3 regions of the Salinivibrio kushneri genome follow, and region 2 is predicted to be linked to each of the others. Evidence: predicted binding sites of a transcription regulator. Region 2 holds the regulator's gene; each other region holds the start of a gene.

Region 1 (6,092 bases), 650 kb from region 2:
GAACACGATCACCAAAATAATACCGATAAACGAGGTGATCTCAGCAAGCGGTAAGCCTTCAAGCATTGCAAACAGCGTCAAAGAAAGCTCAGCATCGACAACGGCGGTGTACCCCTCGTTAACAAACTGGTCAATCGCAGTCCCACCAAACGACGTCATCCAAAGGACACTCGCCGCTGACGGGATCAACAACACACAGGTAATGAACTCACGCACCGTTCGGCCACGCGAAACCCGCGCGATAAACATACCGACGAATGGGGACCAAGAAATCCACCATGCCCAATAGAAAGAAGTCCAACCTTGAGTAAAGTTGGCATCTTCACGACCAAATGGCATCGCCAATGCTGGCAAGTTTTCTAAATAGGCGCCGAGATTACCGAAGAAGCCAGTTAAAATCGCGAGCGTCGGGCCAACCGCAATCACAAACAGCAGCAATAAGAACGCAAGGATGAGGTTAATCTCGGATAAGCGCTTCACACCTTTATCAACACCAGCGACAACCGAGAAGATCGCCATTGCGGTGATCACCACCACCAAAATGACCTCTGTCGTTGCCCCTAAAGGCGTATCAAACAAGTAATGTAAACCACCTGATGCCTGCGACGCGCCGATCCCCAAAGAGGTCGCAAGGCCAAACAACGTAGCAACAATCGCGAGCACATCAATAATATGACCCGTCCAACCCCAAACACGTTCACCAAACAAAGGGTAGAACACCGAGCGGATAGTCAGGGGCAATCCTTTATTGTACGCAAACAGGGCAAGACCAAGCGCAAGCACCGCATAGATGGCCCAAGGGTGGAGCCCCCAATGGAAAATGGTCGCTGACATACCTAAACGACGTGCCGCTTCAGTATCCCCCTCTGCGCCCCCTAAAGGCGACCAGTCAGTCCGGATGCCATTGGCGTTCGTCGCCGTGCCATCGAGCGCGGTTTGAAAATGCGTCAGCGGCTCTGACACACCATAAAACATTAAGCCGATACCCATACCTGCAGCGAACAGCATCGCGAACCAGCCACCATAGCCGAAATCCGGCTTGGCTTCTGTGCCGCCAAGGCGCACTTTTCCGAGTGGTGAAGCAATTAATACTAAACAAGCAATAACGAAAACGTTACCGGCTGAAAGGAAGAACCAATCAAGATTCGAGGTTAACCAGGCACGTAAATCGCTAAAAACCGGCCCCATTTTGTCTTGAAAAGCCAAGGTCACAAAGACAAAGGCCATAATCGCCAGTCCTGAGACCATAAATACTCGGTTGTGAATATCAAAACCAAACGGGCCCACTTTTAGGGCGACGTTATCCTGACCAACCTGGTAATCAGTGTCGATCGGATTAACTTTTCCATCTGGCGTCATCATATCTTCATGGCTTTTATCGCTCACGCGTTAACTCCTTAGTTCGTCGATTCACAAGCCTTATGTGCTGCCGAACACTGCCGAAGGTTGCTTGGTATTTAAGCGTGATAAAAACACCAAAAAGGGTGGCAATGACAACACGGTCAACAAGAATATCATAGAGCGCACGCGCTTTAATTAGGCCCCTAACCGCTTGGTTACTTTGTCATCAAGGTTGTTACACACATACCTTGCCAGCACAGCTTTTTTACAACGAAGCGGATCCTTTGAACTCATTATTTAACAGTTATAACGATTGGATAAAGGTGCTACATGTTGGCGCAATCAGGGAAGAGACACGAATATTAGGTGGGAAAAACGTAACCGATAAAAAAGCAGCCCACTTGGGGGGCTGCTTTTAAAACCTTAACGCAATGTTAAGCATTTTGGCTTACGAGGCACGAGGCTCCGACGCCAAACCTTTAAACAACGACACTGTGGCAACCAACAAGACAATGGTAAATGGGAAGCCTGTCGAGACCGCCATTGCTTGTAGGGCGACCAAGCCACCGCCAAGGATCAGCGCAACGGCCACCAAGCCCTCGAAAGAGGCCCAGAACACACGCTGTGGTACAGGAACATTCACTTTACCACCGGCAGAAATGGTGTCGATAACCAATGAACCTGAGTCAGACGAGGTGATAAAGAACACCATGACCAAGATTATGCCGATAAACGATGTGATCGCTGCCAGTGGCAGGTCATCAAGCATCGCAAACAGCTTCAGTGATAGCTCTGCGTCCGCAACGGCTGTGTAGCCTTCATTAACGAACTGACCAATTGCGGTGCCGCCAAAGGCAGTCATCCACAATACACATGCGGCTGATGGGATGATCAACACACACGTGATGAATTCACGCACGGTACGGCCACGCGATACGCGCGCAATAAACATACCGACGAATGGGGACCAAGAAATCCACCATGCCCAGTAGAAGGATGTCCAGCCTTGCGTAAAGTTGGCATCTTCACGGCCAAATGGCATTGACAGCGCAGGCAGGTTTTGCAGATATGCGCCCAAATTACCAAAGAAACCAGTCAGGATAGCGATGGTTGGCCCCACTGCAATCACAAAGATTAACAGCAATAGCGCAAGAATCATGTTGACTTCAGATAGGCGCTTAACCCCTTTATCAACACCAGCAACAACCGAGAGAATGGCTGCCCCTGTAATACCCATCACCAACAACACTTCTGTGGTATCACCTAGCGGTGTATCGAACAGATAGTGAAGGCCGGCTGATGCCTGTGAGGCACCCAAGCCGAGCGATGTTGCAAGGCCAAACAAGGTCGCGATGATTGCTAAAATGTCAATCACATGGCCAGTCCAACCCCAAACACGCTCACCAAACAATGGATAGAACACCGAGCGCATGGTAAGAGGCAAGCCTTTGTTGTACGCAAACAGCGCCAAACCTAACGCCAATACCGCATAGATTGCCCATGGGTGTAAGCCCCAGTGGAAAATCGTGGCAGACATCCCCAAGCGGCGTGCCGCTTCTGTATCACCCGCTGCCGCACCCAAAGGCGCCCAGTCGGTGCGAAGGCCATCAGCCCCCACGGATGTCCCGCCTAGTGCAGTTTGGAAATGCGTCAATGGCTCTGAAACCCCGTAGAACATCAGACCAATACCCATACCTGCTGCGAAAAGCATCGCAAACCAACCACCGTAGCTGTAGTCGGGCTTCGCTTCGGTGCCACCGAGTCTCACTTTACCCAGCGGAGACGCAATCAGCACTAGACAGGCAATAACAAAAATGTTTCCTGCTGAAAGGAAGAACCAGTCTAGGTTTGAGGTGAGCCATCCACGTAGATCCCCAAAAACAGGACCAATTTGGTTTTGAAAGGCCAGGGTGACAAAAATGAAGGCCAAAATAGCCAGCCCTGAGACCATAAATACTCGGTTGTGAATATCAAAACCAAACGGGCCGAGTTTCAGTGCCACGTTATCCTGACCGACCTGATAGTCAGTGTCGATCGGGTTAACCTTCCCGTCTGGTGTCATCATATCTTCATGGCTTTTATCGCTCACGAGTTAACTCCTTAGTCCGTTTATTCGGAAGCCTGTGAGTGTTGGTGGTGCGCCCATTATTCATTGCTGTTCAAGCCATCTTTACCAGCAATCAAAGACCAGCTGTCACCACACAATCAACTACATTATCACATCTGAAAAAAAATTTAATTAGGCCCCTAACCAAATGTTCACTTTCTAACCAGAAACCTAACGCAAACTTCCCTCCATGCCCCGATTTTACTGGCTTTCCCAGTTATTTGAACTCTTTATTTCAGAACAATAAACAATTTGGTTAGTAAGGATTTAGAACGTCTAACACCCCTTTTAAATCATAGTCGTATTTTCCACTATTGCTAAGCAAACATCACGATCGTGAAACTCATCACGCGAGGTGTTTTTCTTCGACCTATCAATGTCTTCCTCTAGTGCAACAAAATGCAAACAAAAAATACACAAAGTGATACTTGTCACATAATAAAATCCAAGTACAATACCGCCGCAATCGTTTTCCATCTCAAGTTTAACGTTTGCGGAGCAACATCATGCAGTTTGGCATTGGCCTTTTGGGGATTAGCGTCCTCTTTCTTATCGCGGTTGGGTTTTCAGAAAATCGACACGCGATTAATTGGCGTACCGTCGGTGGTGCATTTCTGATACAAATCGTCTTCGCCGGATTTATCATCTCCGTTCCCCTTGGCCAGCGTATTCTCGCTAACGCCTCTGATGCCGTTTCATCTATTATCAGTTTTGGCGATATTGGCGCAGAGTTTCTCTTTGGCGATCTCGCCAAGTTCAAGCTTGGTTTTATCTTCGCCTTTAATGTTCTCCCCACCATCGTCTTTTTCTCTGCACTGATTGCCGTGTTATACCACCTAGGTATCATGACGTGGATTATTCGCTTGATTGGCGGTGTGCTGCGACGTGTTCTCGGCACCACTCGAACTGAGTCGATGTCTGCCACCGCTAATATTTTTGTCGGATCTGTTGAAGCTCCCCTGGTGGTTCGCCCTTTCCTCGCCTCAATGACACGCTCAGAATTGTTTGCCGTTATGGTCGGCGGGCTCGCTTCAGTGGCTGGCGGCACCATGGTGGGTTATGCCGGGCTCGGCGTGGAAATGAAGTATTTAATTGCCGCGGCTTTTATGTCAGCACCGGCAGGACTCATGATGGCCAAAATCATGGTACCTCAAACCGAGGAAGCATTAAGCCAATCCCAACATTCATCGGTTGAAGATGCACAAGACAAACCCGTTAACTTGATTGATGCAGGAACACAAGGCGCCTTAAGTGGCCTGCAAATTGCCATGGCGGTAGGTGCCAGCTTACTGGCCGTGATCAGCATGATTGCGCTAATTAACGGAGGATTGGCTAAGCTTGGTCCTATTTTGAACCTGCCTCAGCTAAGCCTTGAATGGTTGTTTGGCTACCTGTTTGCGCCCGTGGCTTGGTTAATTGGTATCCCTTGGCAAGAAGCCATGACGGCAGGCACCTTGATTGGTAAAAAAATCGCCGTGAACGAGTTTGTTGCTTTTGCCGATTTTATGAATTTAAAAGGCCAATTATCCGCCCATAGCCAAGCTATTGTGACGTTTGCACTATGTGGTTTTGCCAATTTGACCTCCATTGCCATGCTGATGGGAGGCCTAGGCGGCATCGTCCCCGAACGCCGAGGCGACATTGCTAAACTCGGTATGCGAGCTATTCTGGCAGCGACACTTGCCAACCTGATGAGTGCAACGCTGGCTGGCCTCTATCTTTCTCTATAATCCCCCAGAATATTCAATCAACGCCATTCACGCTGTTTCTCACCATGGACGGTGAGTAAACAAAAATGGGCTCGAAAACCGCACTTGCACTCTGTTACACTTAGTTAACTTTACGTAAAGAGATGTAATAACATGCGATACCCATGGGTTTTATTCGATGCCGACGAGACCTTGTTTCACTTTGATGCATTTTCAGGCTTACAACGTCTGTTCTCGCACTATGATGTCGATTTTGATCAGCAGGCGTTTGCCGAATACTCCGCACGTAATAAACCACTGTGGGTACAGTATCAAAATGGGGAAATTGATGCCCAGACTCTACAGACCGAGCGCTTTACTCACTGGGGAAAACGCTTAAACGTCGCTCCTTCCATCTTAAATCAAGGCTTTTTAGATGCCATGGCAGACATCTGTGAACCATTGCCAGGGGCACGAGAACTCATCGACGCCATTTCCCCGCATGCCCATATTGGTATCATCACCAACGGGTTTACGGCTTTACAAGATATTCGTTTAGAAAAAACAGGGTTGAAGGGTGCGATTTCTACATTGGTTATTTCCGAGCAAGTCGGTGTCGCTAAGCCTGATCCACGTATCTTTGAACATGCGTTTGAAAAGATGGGAAATCCGCCAAAAGAAAAAATCTTGATGGTGGGTGATAATCCACATTCCGACGTCCTCGGCGGCATGCAAGCCGGCATCGATACGTGCTGGCTAAATGTCGATAATACCCCAGTCCCTGAAGATATTGCGCCGACACACCAAGTTGACTCCCTACATCAATTAAAAAATTGGCTCCTGCCAACCTAAACGCTGAATAAAAAAAGAGAGCAACTATGCTCTCTTTTTATCGGCTCCACCATTGTTAATGACGGCTTAAACTCAATCGCGCGTCTCTTAGCTGTGGTCGCCTT
Region 2 (6,092 bases):
AGCAAGCCTTACGCGACGCCGAAACCCGTGATGATGGTAATGCGGTAGCGATGTTGCACGACAAATTGGATGCCATTGGTGGTTATACCATTGAAGCACGCGCTGCGAGTCTGCTTGATGGTTTGGGCTTTAGCCAACCACAAATCCACTGGTCACTCACCCAATTCTCAGGTGGCTGGCGAATGCGGCTGAACTTAGCACAAGCGCTATTATGCCGCTCTGATCTGCTGTTGCTGGATGAACCCACCAACCACCTAGATCTCGATGCGGTGATGTGGCTGGAAAAATGGCTACAGCAATATCCAGGGACCTTGGTGTTGATCTCTCACGACCGGGACTTTTTGGATCCTGTCGTCAACCGTATTATTCATATTGAGCACCAACAGCTTAATGAATATACGGGTAATTATTCCGACTTTGAACAAATGCGCGCGCAAAAATTGGCTCAACAACAGGCGCAGTACGAAAAGCAACAAAAGCAAATTAACCACATGCAATCGTATATTGATCGCTTTCGCTACAAAGCGACCAAAGCCCGTCAAGCGCAAAGTCGGATTAAAGCCCTTGAGCGGATGGAGAAGGTATTGCCCGCGCAATACGATAACCCATTTAGTTTTACCTTCTTCACCCCGGATGCCTTACCCACACCGATTTTGATGATGGACAAGGTGGCGGCTGGTTATGATAAGACCCCCATTATTGAAAACATTCGCCTTAACCTGGTGCCGGGGGCGCGCATTGGCTTACTAGGGCGCAATGGTGCGGGTAAATCAACCCTGATTAAACTGCTCGCGGGTAGCCTACCCGCCATGGCCGGTGAATTAACCTATTCACAAGGGGTGAAAATTGGCTATTTTGCCCAACACCAACTTGATACGTTGCGGATCGACGATACGCCACTTCAGCACCTAAACCGGTTAGCCCCTACCACTGCTGAGCAAACCTTGCGTGATTTTCTCGGCCGGTTTGGCTTTCAAGGCGACAAGGCGCTCGAGCCCATCGGCCCCTTTTCTGGAGGCGAAAAAGCCCGCTTGGTGCTCGCTTTGCTGGTGTGGCAAAAACCGAACCTACTGCTACTCGATGAGCCCACTAACCACCTTGACCTGGATATGCGCCAAGCATTAACGCTGGCTTTACAGTCCTACGAGGGCGCGATGGTGATTGTCAGTCACGATCGCTTTTTGCTGCGCGCCACTACCGATGACTTGTACTTGGTCGACAATGGCGCAGTGCTACCCTTTGATGGAGACTTGAACGATTATCATCGCTGGCTGACCGATCAACAGCGTGCTGATCGCGCTGAGAGCAAAAAACAAGCGGCCGCGGAGAAAACAGCACCGCAACAAACCCAAGTGGATCGCAAAGCGCAAAAACGCCGCGATGCCGAATTACGCAAGCAAACGGCGCCTTTGCGGAAAAAAATTGACAATCTCGACACACAGATAGAACAACTCTCTGCCATTATCAGTGACGCGGAAAGCCAGTTGGCGGATCCTGAGATTTATCACAGTGATAACAAAGCGCGACTCACGGCGCAATTGCAACGTCAAGCGGATGCCAAATCGACGCTCGAAGAGGTGGAACAAGAATGGATGGAGCGACAAGAAGAGCTGGAAGCCCTGGAGGCGACATTCACTCAAAGCTAACCCCTGGGATGGCGAACCCCGCCGACCTGTGGCAGTTTTGTTTACATCATTATGGCAAGCCAGAGGTGAAACAAGCCTGCCTCAAGCTCCAAGACGAGCACCAAGGTAACGTCAACCTTGCCTTGTTGCTCGCCTGGATTGAGCAACATGGCTACGGCCTTGCCCCCGAGAGCCTGAGCCAACTCAAACACGCGTTGAGCCGATCGGAGCATTTGCTTATTGCCTATCGTCACCTGCGGCGAGATTTGAAGCCGCGGGTCGGCAGTGGACAGTACAAAAAAATGCTTAACTTTGAGCTCAGCTTAGAAAAATTCCAACAGCAGGATTTAGTCGAGGCCCTAAATCGTCAAACCTGGCTCACGGATACCGCCTCTCCTCTCGCCTACTATTGCCGTCAGCTGTCACCATCAGCACGCAACCTATATACATCACTGAGGGTGACGCCCGCCGAGGAAGAGGGAAGTAACCATGATGACACCGTTTAGACCCATTCCCAGTGCACGGAATGCGCACCTACAAACCTTGTTGCCTCGCTTTCTGCGTCGTGCCCCGCTTTTCACCCCTCGCTGGCAGCAATTTGATCTGCCCGATGGCGATTTTGTTGATTTGGCCTGGACACATCAACCGCAACCTGGGCAGCCGATTGTTGTTTTATTCCATGGCTTAGCCGGCAGTTTCGACAGCCCGTATGCCAACGGCTTGCTCGCCGCGTTCCAACGTCAAGGTTGGTGCGGCGTAGTGATGCACTTTCGCAGCTGCAGTGGCCGCCTTAATCGTGCCGCGCGGACCTATCACTCTGGAGAAACCCAAGACGCACGTGCCTTCTTAACCTATTTGCGTGAGACCTATCCAGAGAGTCAAATTGGCGCGGTCGGGGTTTCCTTAGGGGGAAACATGCTGGTACGTTATCTGGCGGACTATCACGATGATCCCATCGTGACCTGTGGTTGCGCAGTGTCACCCCCACTTGACCTAGCCGCGTGCTCGATGCGTATCCAGAAAGGGTTTTCCCGTGTTTATCAAGCCTATTTGTTGCGCTCGATGCGACAAACCCTTGCTGAAAAGCTGACCCGTCATCAGCAAGTCGGCCGGTGGCATGCGGGAGAACGCCCAACGATCAATACGTTGTTTGAGTTCGACCAAACTGTCACTGCCCCGCTTCATGGCTTTGACGATGCACACCATTATTACCGTGCCTGCAGCGGCCTTTCCGTGCTTAATGCCATTAAGACACCGCTGGCCATCATTCATGCCAAAGACGACCCGTTTATGACCGACGCGGTGATCCCAACGTCCCCCTTACCCGCCAATATCGACTACCAACTCACAGAGCATGGCGGCCATGTTGGTTTTGTCACGGGAAGCTGGCGCCAACCTCAGTTGTGGCTTGAGCAAGCGGTGCCCGGCTGGTTAGCGTCTTATTTGCCGCATGAGTCACTGAGCAAGACGGCACGTTAGTGCCATCAAAGGAATCAAAGAGAACCACTGCATTTACTGGTATGATCGGGTAAAATGCGAGCCAATTCACAACATTCGCATCACGCACCCTCGCGTGCCATCCTGAGATAAATAAAAGGTGATGTAGTATGATGGTTCCATGGCAGTCGATTCCCGACGAAACACTGACAGCGTTAATTGAGCACTTTGTATTACGGGAAGGAACCGATTATGGTGAGCAAGAAGTCAGCTTTGCACAAAAAGTTGATGATGTTCGCCAACAATTACAATCCGGAGACGCCGTGATTGTGTATTCCGAGTTGCACGAGACAGTGGATATTCGTCGTAAAGCAGCACTCGGCTCTTAGCATCGCAGTACACGCCGTATCGCGATACAAATTCAGACTGAATGACAGGGCGCGTCATGTCGGCTAAACATCCAATTATTGCGGTTACCGGCTCGTCAGGAGCCGGTACCACCACTACCTCGGAGGCCTTCCGTAAGATGTTCCAGATGATGAACATCAAAGCGGCCTGGCTAGAAGGGGACAGCTTTCACCGTTTTACTCGTCCCGAAATGGACGTGGAGATCCGTAAAGCGCGTGAACAAGGCAAGCATATCAGCTACTTTGGCCCCACCGCCAACGACTTCCCTCGACTAGAGCAGTTTTTTCGTGAGTATGGCGACCAAGGCACGGGAAAATACCGTCGCTATTTACATACCTTTGATGAAGCGGTGCCCTATAACCAAATGCCTGGTACCTTCACACCATGGCAAGACTTGGCCGACAATACCAATGTATTGTTTTACGAGGGATTGCACGGTGGGGTGGTCGACGGTGACGTCAATGTTGCGCAACACGTCGACCTCTTGATAGGTATGGTGCCCATCGTCAACTTAGAGTGGATTCAAAAATTTGTCCGCGATACGCGCGATAGAGGTCACTCTCGTGAAGCGGTGACCGACTCAATTGTGCGCTCAATGGATGATTACTTGCACTATATCACTCCGCAATTTTCTCGCACCCATATCAATTTTCAACGCGTTCCCACGGTAGATACCTCAAACCCATTAAATGCCAAAGGGATCCCGTCTTTGGACGAGAGCTTTGTGGTGATCCGCTTTCGTGGGATGAAAAATGTCGACTTCCCCTACCTGTTGCAGATGATCACTGGGTCGTTTATGTCACGGCATAACACCTTAGTGGTGCCTGGGGGAAAAATGGGCTTTGCGATGGAATTGATTATCCGTCCATTGATCCAACAATTGATAGAAAAAGGCAAGATTGGCTAAGGCGTAGCGCATCCATGATGTATTACTTCTCAAGCCGTGATCTTAGCCACGTTTTTGCCAGATTTTTAGGCGGTTGGCCTAGATCAAAATCAAGAAATCACCAACAAAAAAAGATACACTCTTGTTAACATACAGTGAGCTTGTAGCCCGCGTTCAGACTTCGTATTCTGTGCAATGATCTGATGGGTTACCCCTCAGACAAAGATAGGACGTTGTTGCCGGGCAACACATGCAGAGGAAATAAGTTATATGGTTCCAGGAAAACCTCAAACAGACCCTACACTCGAGTGGTTCCTTTCACATTGTCATATTCATAAGTATCCGTCTAAAAGCACGCTTATCCATGCAGGTGAGAAGGCGGAGACCTTGTATTACATCGTGAAAGGGTCTGTGGCCGTACTGATCAAAGATGAAGAAGGCAAGGAAATGATCCTGTCTTACCTTAACCAAGGTGACTTCATCGGTGAGCTCGGGCTTTTCGAAGAAGACCAAGAGCGCACTGCTTGGGTTCGCGCTAAATCACCGTGTGAAGTGGCAGAAATTTCATTTAAGAAGTTCCGCCAGCTCATCCAAGTTAACCCTGACATCTTAATGCGCCTGTCTTCACAAATGGCGCGTCGTTTGCAGGTAACTAGCCAAAAGGTAGGGGATCTCGCCTTCCTGGACGTCACAGGGCGCATTGCGCAAACCTTGTTGAACTTGGCGAAGCAGCCAGATGCCATGACACACCCTGACGGTATGCAAATTAAGATCACCCGTCAGGAAATTGGCCAAATTGTCGGCTGTTCGCGTGAAACCGTGGGACGTATTCTAAAAATGCTGGAAGAGCAAAACCTCATTTCCGCACACGGTAAAACCATCGTGGTATACGGCACACGCTAATTGCGCCGCTCTCTGTATCACCAACCGACGCCCTGGCGTCGGTTTTTTTATCTCCACTTTCTGGCAAGCACGCGGATAGCTTCTAAACTCAAAACGATGTTGTTAACACTAAATTAACAAGGTATCGTTTATGAAAAAAGTGATAACTGCCCTCACCGCCCTCGCGCTCTCTGTGTTTTCAGTCCATGCCGCATCCAATACCACGATTGTACACCCCGAGCCACGCGCTGGCTCAGCGCTTGACCTCTATGCCATTGAGCTGATTGAATTTCTTGCTGAAAAATCGGGAGAATCTGTCACCTTACAAGCCTTTGACGGCCAAATTGGCTCTCAGTCTCGTAAAGTGGAGATGCTCAAGCAAGGCAAGCTCACTGTCGACTGGCTTGGTGCCGACCGTACACTGGAATCGGAACTGATCCCCATTCGCTATCCCGTGTTTCGTGGTTTACTCGGCCATCGCCTGTTTATTACCAACCAAGCCACTGAGCCCCAACTCGCTCAGATAAATAGCGCGGGTGATTTGCAGTCTCTTACGATGACTCAGGGACAAGGCTGGGCCGACGTCAAAGTGCTTAACTCTGCGGGATTTCGCGTACGTGAAATATCGAGCTTTGAAAACATTTTTAAAGTGGTTGATACGGGTCGTGCCGATCTCTTCCCTCGTGCCTTGATTGAGCCTTTTAGTGAATTAGCCGAGCGGCCGCAATACGGTAATCTGTTAGTTGACCCACACCTGATGCTGATCTATCGCTTCCCGATGTTCCTGTTTGTGTCTCCGCAACATGCTGACGTCGCCGAGATGTTAAATCGCGCTTTTGAAGCGGCGTATCAAG
Region 3 (6,092 bases), on a different replicon from region 2:
GTTACTGAACCCAGAATAAATCAAGCCGAGCACTTGCCATTCACGTTGGGTCAAGGAGCTGGTTCGCACGAGCTCTGGCACGTTCGGGTGCTTGACCAGTTTTTCGACGAAGGCTTCATCGAAGTGGGTGGAGCGCGAGCGCTGATGGCTGGCAATTTCCTTGAGGAGTTGCTGTGCACGGTGGCGCTCGAGGGCGCCGAGGGCGTGTTGTTCAATTAACGCATGCAGGAGCGGGGAGAGCGCTTCGCCCTCAATCAAAAAATTACCCATCATCCCGGTTTGATTGGTTAAGATCAGCGCATCTTGCAACAGGCTTTTGGCGTACTCTGCCTCTTGTTCTTTGCTGGCGAGCACGGCTTCTACAATCAAATTGCGGTTTTTATCCGTCACCAAATTGGCTCTGTTGGCCTCGCGGCGCAGAAAATCAACTGCTTGACGTGCTTGGTCATACTGACCCAAATGCAGGTGTGCGCGGGCAATATTTCGCCACTGAAGTTGACTAAAGTGGTTGCAGGCGGTTGTGGGGCGAACAGCTTGATGTAACCACTCGTCCATGTTGGTGAGTTCATTTTTGGCTTGCCAATAGAGCAACAGCGACAATGATGCATTGGCGGTCCAATCAACGTGATAAACAGACTCGCGCAAAAGGTGCTCAATGTGCTCAATGCTTTTTGCCGCTTTATCTAACTCGCCGCGGCTAACGGCAACACGTGCGAGCATGGAGTAGCTGTGCAAATGCTTGCTCGGTGGTTGATTTTCCAAAACCTGCAGCCCTTTATAGGCACAGGCTTCGGCTTCATCCAGACGGTTCCAGCACCACAGTATTTGTGCGCGAAGGCGCAAGGCAAATTCATGGAGAGGGACTTGATGTAACTGCTGGTCTTCAATGAGTTGATCGGCGCTGTCGAGCAACTCAAAGGCTGCTTGCACATAGCCTTGCGCAAGCAATATCTCACTTTGTTGTAGAATTGCCCAAAGCGCTTGGTGATATACCTGATGCTGGCGCGCGAGCTTCTCGGTTTGTTGCATCATGGATAAAGCGCGATCCAGTTCACCGAGCACATGGTTGACTTCGCCAACCACGGAGGTCGCGACAATACGCCCACGGTAATTGGCGCTATCGAGTTGCTCGAGTGCTTTTTCTGCCAGCCGCATCGCCTGCTCAGGCTCATTGGCATTAATGGCTACTTGGGCAAGTAGGGCATTGGCATTGCCTTGGTAGTCAATATCCAGTGGAATTTGCCGGACTTGATACGCCTTTTCGGCACTTGCCAATAACTCGCCAACTTCGTGATATCTATGTTGGCTTTGTGCTAACCAAGCACGCAGTAAGCTTAAATTGGGGTATTGATATAAAAGCTCATCACTGAGCTTGGCAATCGCCGCTTCTAGCGTGGACAATTCGCCTCGATTAAACATACGCCAGCCGTGTTGATTGAGTATATCAGCCAACAATGCATCGTCTTTGGCGTAGCGTGCGTGGCGCAAGGCTTGATGAGGGGACTGCAGCTTTAACCAAGCCAGTGCTGCGTGCCGGTGCAAGGTTTGTTGCTGGTGGGGGATCCTGGCTTGACGTTCGTGAGCCAGAAACTCCGCAAATAAATGGTGGAATCGGAACCAGTTGTTGTCCCCCTCAAGCGGATAGATAAACAACCCATAGCGATTGAGTGACTCAAGCATACCCAGCGCATCTTCTCGCTCGGTCAAGGCGAAAACCAATTCATCATTGAACATTTCTAACACGGAGACTTTCATGAGAAACTGACGGGTCTCAGCGTCAAGCAAATCAAACACTTCTTCGGCCAAATAGTCCCAAAGGTGGGCATGGTTAAACCCTGCGTAAGACGCGGCGCTTTGCATCAGTGTGCGCTTTTGGTGCTGCGCTTGAATGGCGATCAGCTGCAAGGCTGATGGCCAACCCTCCACATAGGTGCACAAGGCATTTGCTGTGGATTCATCGACGCCATCGTCAACACGTTGGTTGAAAAAGCGGGTTGTCTCTTCGTTATCGAACGCGAGTAGCTCGTTGCCTATCTCAATCATCAAGTCTCGCACGCGCAAGTTCGCGGTGCCCAGTGGTGGGTTAGCGCGCGAGGTCACCACCAAAGTGAGATTTTCTGGCATGTGCTTGATGAAAAAGCGCATCGCTTCATGGATTTCTTCGTTATCAATCAGTTGATAGTCATCCAGTACTAAATAGCTGGTGGCATGAAATCCAGCCAACTCAGCAAAGACATCAGATAACAGCGCACGGAGTGATGAGAATTGGCGTTTCTCCGCCAGTTTTATCGTATTGGCGCAGCCTTCTTGGGTCGCTTGGTGCAAGGCTTGCAGTAAGTAGTTAATGAAGCGAAAGCTGTCGTTATCACTGTCATCAATGCTAAACCAGCCGACATTGGGTTGATCCGCGAGCCATTGCGCGGCCATGGTGGTTTTGCCATAACCGGCCGGAGAGCGAAACAGCACCAGCTTATAGTGGGGGGCTTGTTGTAAAATATCGAGCACACGTGGGCGTAATATTGCGTTATAAAGTCGCCCAGGCCGAGTCAGCTTTGATGGGATCCACATAAGACACTGTCCTTCACTACAAATGCGGTGCGTCCTCTTTGGTGCGCACCTCTGTCCTGCTAGCAGTGTATGTAACTCACCATCCACAAACTATGATCTATCCCTGATCTCTGACTTTATGCCCTGAAATGGTGCGTCTACGCCTTTTTAGTGTGACACAGATCACTTAAATGTCTTTTTTGTGGCTTGTTTTATGGTTGGTGTACACATCCATCTCTGTTTATCAGTGCTTAATTTGCGTTAGCGCACAAAAATTACAAAAGGAAAGCTGTGTTTTTCACAGCGGGTGTGGCGCTTTTTTTGTTTCATTGCGTGATTTAGATCACTCAGACAAGGGCAGTTCATGGATTTGATGAGAAGCGGCTCACTATTGAGATGTGACCTAGCTCTCTACGCCCTGCGGCCTCCTCCTTTGATAGGAACGAGGTAGGAGGATGTTTGCCGTACTCGGGTTGGGCAGGATGAATAACCATCAAGGTTTCATTCCATTATCGAGAGTTACGACATGACACCAAAACAGCAACATGCGTTTGATAAAAGTGCGTTTAAAATCAGTATGGTTCAACACCTAACCCAGCTAGGTCATTCACCAGATACCGCGCAGTTACGCGATTGGTATCTCGCGTTAGGTCGTGCATTAGCCGAGCATACGACGGCTGACTTGGTGGCTACTGAAAACGATCAAGCAATCAAACAAGCTAAAAGTGTTAACTATTTATCCCTCGAATTTTTGATTGGCCGTTTAACCGGGAATAACCTCATTAGCATGGGTTTGTACGATGCCATTGCTGATGCAGTCAGTGAATTTGGATTTGGCCTGACAGACTTGCTCGAGCAAGAGCGCGATCCATCTTTAGGTAACGGTGGTTTGGGGCGTTTAGCGGCTTGCTTTATGGACTCGCTTGCCGCGCAACAGTATCCAGCCGTCGGCTATGGCTTGCACTATGAATACGGTCTTTTCCGTCAATCATTTAAAGATGGCGCACAACAAGAAGCACCGGATGCGTGGCGTGAGCCAGAAGGTTACCCGTGGGAAGTGGTGCGCCCTGACTTGGCCCAAACCATTGGCTTTTATGGCCATGTAGAGGTGATTGAGGACTCAGGGCACACGTATCGTCAGTGGGTGCCAAGCATGCAGATCCAAGCTATGCCTTGGGATCTGCCGATTGTGGGCTATCAAAGCAATACTGTCTATCCACTGCGCTTATGGGAAGGTCGAGCACTGACACCATTTGCTCTCGATGCCTTTAACGCGGGTGACTATACCCACGCCCAGCAATCTATGATTGATGCGGGCAACCTGACCAAAGTCTTGTACCCCAACGATAACCACGATGCGGGTAAAACGTTACGTTTGATGCAGCAGTATTTCCACAGTGCAGCATCTGTGGGGGATATTCTTCGTCGCCATTTAGACGCTGGCCACCCTTTAGCTGCGCTGCCTGAGCACGAAACCATTCAGTTGAACGATACTCACCCCACCATCGCTATTCCTGAACTGATGCGTGTGTTGCTGGATGACTATCGGCTAGCTTGGGATGATGCGTGGTCCATCGCCAGTCGTACCTTTGCTTACACCAATCACACCTTATTGCCCGAAGCCTTAGAAACCTGGAGTGAGGCGTTAATTGCGAACTTGCTACCGCGTCATATGGAGATCATTTTTGAGATTAACCATCGCTTCATGCAAGAGGTCGAAGCGAAATGGCCCGGCGATGTGGTGAAAAAGCAGGTGTTGTCTGTGATTGACGACAAAGGTGAGCGCATGGTGCGTATGGCGAATCTATGTGTGGTGGGCTCTTATGCGGTGAATGGCGTTGCGGCCTTGCACTCTCAGTTGGTTAAGCGTGATTTATTCCCTGAATTTGACGCGCTATATCCAGGCCGCATTCAAAATGTGACCAATGGCATCACACCGCGTCGCTGGTTGAAGTTCTGTAACCCTGACTTGTCCAACTTGATCAGTGAAAAAATTGGTGAGCAGTGGCCAGCGCAATTAGAGCAACTCGAACAGATTGCTCAATACGCCAATGATACTGCTTTTCAAAAGACATTTATGGATGTCAAAAAGCGCAACAAGCAGCGTTTGGCGGGATGGGTCAAAGAGCACCTCGATATCACTCTAAATACCGATGCGATTTTTGATGTACAAATTAAGCGTCTGCATGAGTATAAGCGTCAGCACCTTAACCTGTTGCACGTGATTTCGCTGTACCAGCGCCTTATCAATGAGCCGAATTTCGATATGGCACCGCGAGTGGTCTTTTTTGCCGCGAAAGCAGCCCCTGGCTATGAATTAGCAAAATCGATCATCTATGCAATCAATAAAGTCGCTGAAACCATTAATAATGATCCACGAGTCGGTGACAAGCTTAAGGTCGTCTTCATTCCTGATTATCGTGTCAGCATGGCCGAAATCATTATTCCGGCTGCCGATGTGTCTGAACAGATTTCTATGGCCGGTAAAGAAGCGTCTGGCACGGGTAACATGAAAATGGCACTCAACGGCGCACTCACCATCGGCACCATGGATGGCGCAAACGTGGAAATCCGTGAAGAAGTGGGTGACGACAACATCTATATCTTTGGTCTTGATGTCGATGGGGTCACGGCATTGCGCAAAAAAGGCTATCAGCCTGAAGCGGTCTATCACAGCCAGCCTCTATTGAAGGCCGCCTTGGATAGTCTGTTGGATGAAACGTTCACACCTGGTCAGCCAGGAGCGCTACGTCCTGTGTTTGACAGCGTAATGGGTAGCGGTGACCCGTATCTGTGTTTGGCTGACTTTGCCGATTACGTGCGGGCACACAATGACATTGACCGTGACTACCGTGACGCGTCGCAGTGGGCACGCAAAGCGATTTTGAACACCGCTTTAGTGGGCAAATTTAGCTCAGACCGCTCAATTCGCGATTACGTTAATAACATTTGGCAGCTAGAGGCGGTAAAACGCTAATTGCAATATAACGGGTTAACAACCTTATCGGTGGCAAGGAATGCGCCTTGCCACCTAACAATAATGACAACAATAGTGCCCAATAAAAGAAGGGGGCAGACCCCTCGGAGAAAGCGATGAAAGAATCTGCATTGAAGACAGTCGCACAAATGGCCAACCTCGCTGATCGCTATATCAGTGCATGGGGCTCAGAAGCGGCCGTGCCGGACAGTACCTTACATGACTTATTAACGTCACTTGGCTATGACACACGAAGCGACGAGGCGTTATTGGCGTCGGCGGAGAAAAAACACAAAGCGGATGTGCTCGCCCCTGTGCAAGTGGTGCAGGAGAATGAGCCGGTTGAAATTGCGCTTCATTTAGGCACCAGCGCGCGGGAAAGCGACTTTAGTTGGCGTTTGGAAACCGAACAGGGTGAGTGCTTTGAAGGGTATTTACAGTCGCAAATTGTTCGCGATGAGCGCAGTGACGGTGGCCCGCTGGTGTTTAGCCTGCCTTGCACGCTTCCATGGGGCTATCACCGATTGTCCGTGATACGTAAACGGCGCAAAGCCCCGTACCAAATGAC

Evidence for each region. Region 2 encodes CRP, which controls carbon source genes, mostly activating them, when cyclic AMP is high. Its sites were predicted from a motif close to TGTGANNNNNNTCACA; they were not measured.
Region 1: the regulator CRP is predicted to act here: its motif matches at 3,869-3,884, upstream of N8M53_RS04375 (NupC/NupG family nucleoside CNT transporter).
Region 3: the regulator CRP is predicted to act here: its motif matches at 2,720-2,735, upstream of malT (HTH-type transcriptional regulator MalT).

What each region holds. Positions count from the first base shown of each region.
Region 1 covers NZ_CP114588.1:886,852-892,943, reverse strand. The annotation lists gene N8M53_RS04385 (BCCT family transporter) at 1-1,362, opposite strand, end outside; gene N8M53_RS04380 (BCCT family transporter) at 1,790-3,406, opposite strand; gene N8M53_RS04375 (NupC/NupG family nucleoside CNT transporter) at 3,955-5,178, shown strand; gene yjjG (pyrimidine 5'-nucleotidase) at 5,311-5,988, shown strand; gene N8M53_RS04365 (hypothetical protein) at 6,076-6,092, opposite strand, start outside.
Region 2 covers NZ_CP114588.1:232,058-238,149, reverse strand. The annotation lists gene N8M53_RS01150 (ABC transporter ATP-binding protein) at 1-1,646, shown strand, start outside; gene N8M53_RS01145 (TIGR02444 family protein) at 1,655-2,131, shown strand; gene N8M53_RS01140 (hydrolase) at 2,115-3,104, shown strand; gene N8M53_RS01135 (YheU family protein) at 3,233-3,451, shown strand; gene N8M53_RS01130 (phosphoribulokinase) at 3,508-4,377, shown strand; gene crp (cAMP-activated global transcriptional regulator CRP) at 4,627-5,259, shown strand; gene N8M53_RS01120 (hypothetical protein) at 5,390-6,092, shown strand, end outside.
Region 3 covers NZ_CP114589.1:532,698-538,789, forward strand. The annotation lists gene malT (HTH-type transcriptional regulator MalT) at 1-2,568, opposite strand, end outside; gene N8M53_RS15240 (glycogen/starch/alpha-glucan phosphorylase) at 3,074-5,524, shown strand; gene malQ (4-alpha-glucanotransferase) at 5,641-6,092, shown strand, end outside.